Regions from separate parts of the Arthrobacter sp. MOO21 genome, predicted to be linked through region 2. Evidence: riboswitches for the same ligand, from Rfam matches in the RefSeq annotation. Region 2 holds a riboswitch; the other holds the start of a gene.
What was found. A riboswitch is a leader RNA that binds a small molecule or an ion and turns the genes downstream of it on or off. The one in region 2 is predicted to bind glycine.
Positions count from the first base shown of each region.

Region 1: it holds a riboswitch for glycine, as region 2 does, so the genes downstream of both, gcvP (aminomethyl-transferring glycine dehydrogenase) here and cycA (D-serine/D-alanine/glycine transporter) in region 2, are expected to answer to the same signal.

Region 1 is NZ_CM170671.2:836,365-838,820, reverse strand. Features, by position in the region: gene AC2JAJ_RS03790 (MFS transporter) at 1-263, opposite strand, end outside; gene AC2JAJ_RS03785 (TetR/AcrR family transcriptional regulator) at 340-876, shown strand; glycine riboswitch at 970-1,067, shown strand; glycine riboswitch at 1,098-1,205, shown strand; gene gcvP (aminomethyl-transferring glycine dehydrogenase) at 1,259-2,456, shown strand, end outside.
Region 2 is NZ_CM170671.2:1,193,211-1,195,666, forward strand. Features, by position in the region: gene cycA (D-serine/D-alanine/glycine transporter) at 1-987, opposite strand, end outside; glycine riboswitch at 1,143-1,240, opposite strand; gene AC2JAJ_RS05470 (hypothetical protein) at 1,252-1,383, opposite strand; glycine riboswitch at 1,519-1,618, shown strand; gene gcvP (aminomethyl-transferring glycine dehydrogenase) at 1,777-2,456, shown strand, end outside.

The DNA of each region.
Region 1 (2,456 bases), 360 kb from region 2:
ATCCGGTCGCCCAGGCTCCCCATCGATACGAGCAGCCCGGCCAGCACCAGGGGGTAGGCGTCCACGATCCACAGCAGCTGCACGCCGGAAGGCTCGAGGGCATGCGTTATGGCTGGGAGGGCGAACGTCAGGGCCGTGTTGTCCACGGCCACGAGCAGTACCGGGAACATCAGCAGCGCCAAGGCCAGCCAGTCGCGCCCCGGTGAAGGCGTCCCGGGGCTTCCCGTCTGGCCTGGTGCAAAGGAGCTGGTCGAGGTGGTCATGAAATAACTATACCGTCCAGACGGTATAGTTTCGGAATTTCCGGGTTTCACCATGCTCGGGGGCATGATGGGAGGCATGCCCCGGAAGCCTGTAGCCCGCGACGCCGTCCTCGACGCCTTTGAATCCCTCCTCATTGAGGTGGGGGAGAGGGCGGCCACCCTCGACGCCGTCGCCCGGAAGGCAGGCGTGTCCAAGGGCGGCCTGCTCTATCACTTCCCCAACAAGGAAGCGCTCATTGAGGTGCTGCTGGAACGGCTGGATGTGCTGGCCGGCGCCGATGCCGACGCCATGGCCGAAGCTCCGGAAGGAGCCGCGGCCTACTTCATCCGGTCCTCGGTCTGGGCGGACACGCCCCTGGACCGGGCCGTCGTCGCGGCCACCCGGCTTGCCGAGGTGGCGCACGAAGAAACGAGGCGGCGGTTTGCCGCGATCCAGCGGCGCTGGCTCGACGAGATCGCCGCGGATGTGGGACCCGCCCTGGCCAAGGCCGTGCTGTACATGGGCGACGGCCTGTACTTCAACGCCATGCTCTCCGTGGGCCCGGTTCCCGAAGGTGGAGCGGCGGCGGACGTGGACGAGTTGCTGGCCGCGCTGGAGCGGCTCCGGCGGTAGGAACCATTTGCCCCGCGGGCTCCGGCGTAGGAGAATTAAGCGCTGTGGGAGCCGTCGTGGGCTGCTCCCCGGCAAATCCAAATGAATAGCCTTTGATCTGCGGCGGGAGAGTCCTGCCGGAAGTACAAGCAGGCGCCGTAGGAGCAAATCCTCCCCAGGAATCTCGCAGGCCCATGTACCGCCGCGGCGAGGCACCTCTGGAAAGTAGCAGGCAGCGTTCCCTGCCTCCCTGTGGGGAGTGCAAAGCTGCTGTGCTCACCGACGGTGCAAGCGGGTCCTGTCCAGGCAGGCAACGCGGAAACTCTCAGGTCCAATACAGAGCGGGGAGGAACCCGAATCGCTGTGGCGTACCCTGCGCCGCCTGAGTAAATGGAGTTCCTTCGTGTCGGTTAATTCAGCCTCCACCACCTTCGTAGACCGCCATATCGGCGCGCGCCGCCAGGCCGACGTCGAGACCATGCTCAAGGCCGTCGGGTATGACAGCGTCGACTCCTTGGTGGACACGGCCGTTCCCAAGGTCATTCGCCAGGAAACCGCCCTCCGACTCCAGGACGCCCTCAGCGAGGTTGAGGTCCTGGCCGAACTGCGGAAGCTCGCCGGGAAGAACAAGACCGCCGTGCAGTTGATCGGCCAGGGTTACTACGACACCGTGACGCCGCCGGTGATCCGCCGCAACATCCTTGAGTCCCCTGCCTGGTACACCGCCTATACGCCTTACCAGCCGGAGATCTCCCAGGGCCGGCTCGAGGCGCTGCTGAACTTCCAGACCATGGTGCAGGACCTGGTGGGCCTGCCCATCGCCAACGCGTCGCTGCTCGATGAAGCCACGGCAGTGGCAGAGGCCGTGCTGCTGATGCGCCGGTCCAACAAGACCAAGCCCGCCGCCGACGGCAAGACCGTCCTGGACATCGACGTGCTGCCGCAGACCATTGCGATCGTCAAGGGCCGGGCCGAGGCGCTCGGCTTTGAGGTGGAGGTCGCGGACCTGTCCCAGGGCCTGCCCGACGGCGACATCAACGGCATCGTGCTGCAGCAGCCGGGCGCCTCCGGCCGGGTGTGGGACCAGTCCGCCGTGATCGCCGCCGCCAAGGAACGGGGCGCGCTGGTGACGGTGGCCGCGGACTTGCTGGCCCTGACCCTGATCACCCCTCCCGGAGAGCAGGGGGCCGACATCGCCGTCGGCTCGGCCCAGCGCTTCGGCGTCCCGCTGTTCTTCGGTGGCCCGCATGCTGCCTACATGGCTGTCCGCAAGGGCCTGGAACGCTCGCTGCCCGGCCGCCTGGTGGGTGTGTCCAAGGACGACGCCGGTGTCCCGGCCTACCGGCTGGCGCTGCAGACCCGTGAGCAGCACATCCGCCGCGAGAAGGCCACGTCCAACATCTGCACCGCGCAGGCGCTCCTGGCCATCGTTGCCTCCATGTACGCCGTCTACCACGGCCCGGACGGGCTGAAGGCGATCGCCGAGACCGCCCACAGCCACGCGCGCGCCCTCGCGGCCTCCCTCGCAGCTGCCGGAATCGACGTGGCCCACCGGAGCTTCTTCGATACCCTGACTGTCCGGGTCCCGGGCCGTGCAGCTG
Region 2 (2,456 bases):
GTCCGGTGCGTCGCCTTCCTGGGCAAGCCCGAAGACCATGCGGGAGGTGGAGTAAATGCCGGAGTTGGCGGAGGACATCGCGGAGCTCAGCACCACGAGGTTGACCACTGTGGCTGCGGCGCCGAGCCCCGCCAGGGAGAACATGGCGATAAAGGGGCTGTGGCCGGCCTTGAACTCGGTCCAGGGGGTGACAGCCATCAGGATGATGAGGGCACCTACGTAGAAGAGGAGCACCCGGATGGGGATGGAGTTGATGGCCTTGGGCAGGTTCCGCTCCGGGTTCTTGGCCTCGGCAGCGGTGGTACCCACCAGTTCGATGCCCACGAAGGCGAAGACGGCGATCTGGAAGCCGGCCACGAAGCCCATGAATTCGTTGGGGAAGAATCCGCCATGGCTCCACAGGTTGGTGAAGGTGGCAGGGCCGGCGTCGGACTGGAAACCGGTGAGAATCATGAACAGGCCAACGATGATCAGCGCGGCAATGGCGACGATCTTGATCAGGGCGAACCAGAACTCGGTCTCGCCGAACGCCTTTACGGTGACGAGGTTCAGGAGCAGGAGGATGGCCACGGTGGCCAGGCCGGGAATCCACAGGGGAACCCCGGGCCACAGTTCACGGGAGTAGCCCGCGATGGCGATGACATCGGCGATGCCGGTGATGACCCAGCAGAACCAGTAGGTCCAGCCGGTAAAGAAGCCGGCCCACGGACCCAGCAGATCAGCGGCGAAGTCACTGAACGACTTGTAGTTGAGGTTGCTGAGCAGCAGTTCACCCATGGCACGCATGACGAAGAACAGCATGAAGCCGATGATCATGTACACGAAGATCACTGAGGGGCCGGCCGCGGAGATGGTCTTGCCGGAGCCCATGAACAGGCCGGTGCCGATGGCGCCGCCGATGGCGATCAGTTGGATGTGCCGGTTGCTGAGCTGCCGCTCCAGGTGCGCGGCTCCGCCGCCGGTGGACGTCGGGGAGTGGGTCGTCATTGAGGAACTCCATCGTTCGAGCGGCACCCGGGGTGTCGCAAAGATTGGATTTCCTCCCCGCTCTGTCTGGGACCTGAGAGATTCCGCAGACCCAGCCAGGGCCTGCTTGCACCGTCGGTGAGCCGGGACAGGGCCCGGCTACTTTCCAGAGTTGCCTCACCGCGGCGGTACGTGGGCCTGAGAGTTTCCTGGGGAGGGTTTGCTCCTACGGCGCCTGCTGAACGTACCGGCAGGGCTCTCCCGCCGCAGGTCGAAGGCTCATTTTCAGTTGGACGCCACCGCCTCCGCGCTGCGGAGGTTGGGCGATGGGACCGGCGCCGGAACGGGGCTGCTCCGGTTACGCTGAGCCAGCCAGGCCTCGGCGCCAATCCCGGGGATCAGTGTGGTGCCCGTCACGATCGGATGTCAACCCGGGATGTCTTTTCGGGGCAACAGAGCGCCAAGGCCCCATTAGCGTGACGCAGCAATTTGTTTTTGCTTCAACAAACCTGTACCGTGTGAGCCGAATCACCCACATTTGAATAAGCCTTTCGAGCTGTGACGGGAGAGCCCTCCCGGCATCCACCGGACAGGCGCCGTAGGAGCAAATCCTCCCCAGGAATCTCTCAGGCCCATGTACCGTCACGGCGAGGCGACTCTGGAAAGCAGCGCTGCTCCGGCAGCACTCACCGACGGTGCAAGCGAAGTCCTGCCAAGAGCAGGCAGCGCGGAATCTCTCAGGTCCAATACAGAGCGGGGAGGAACCCACCGCACGCCGTGCCACTTGGCCGGCCAGACCTGGAGTTCCTCATGACGATTCAATCCGCATCAACATCATTCGTTGACCGCCATATCGGCGCGCGCCGGCAGGCCGACGTCGACACCATGCTGAAAGCCGTCGGCTACGACAGCGTGGATGGCCTCGTCGACATGGCCGTCCCGGCCTCCATCCGGCAGGAAACCGCGCTGAAGCTCGCCGATGCCCTCAGCGAAGTGGAGGTCCTGGCTGAACTGCGCCGCCTCGCCGCCAAGAACAAGACCGCCGTGCAGATGATCGGCCAGGGCTACTACGACACCATCACCCCTGCCGTCATCCGCCGGAATGTCCTTGAGGCGCCGGCCTGGTACACCGCCTACACGCCCTACCAGCCCGAAATCTCCCAGGGCCGGCTCGAGGCGCTGCTGAACTTCCAGACCATGGTCCAGGACCTGGTGGGACTGCCCATCGCCAACGCCTCGCTGCTGGATGAAGCCACCGCCGTGGCCGAAGCAGTCCTCATGATGCGCAGGGCCAATAAGAACAAGGCTGCCCGTGACGGCAAGACCGTCCTGGACGCCGACGTCCTGCCGCAGACCATCGCCGTCGTCAAGGGCCGCGCTGAGGCGCTCGGCTTCGAGGTTGAGGTTGCCGACCTGTCCAAGGGCCTGCCCGAAGGCGACATCAACGGCATCGTGCTCCAGCAGCCCGGCGTCTCCGGCCGCGTCTTCAA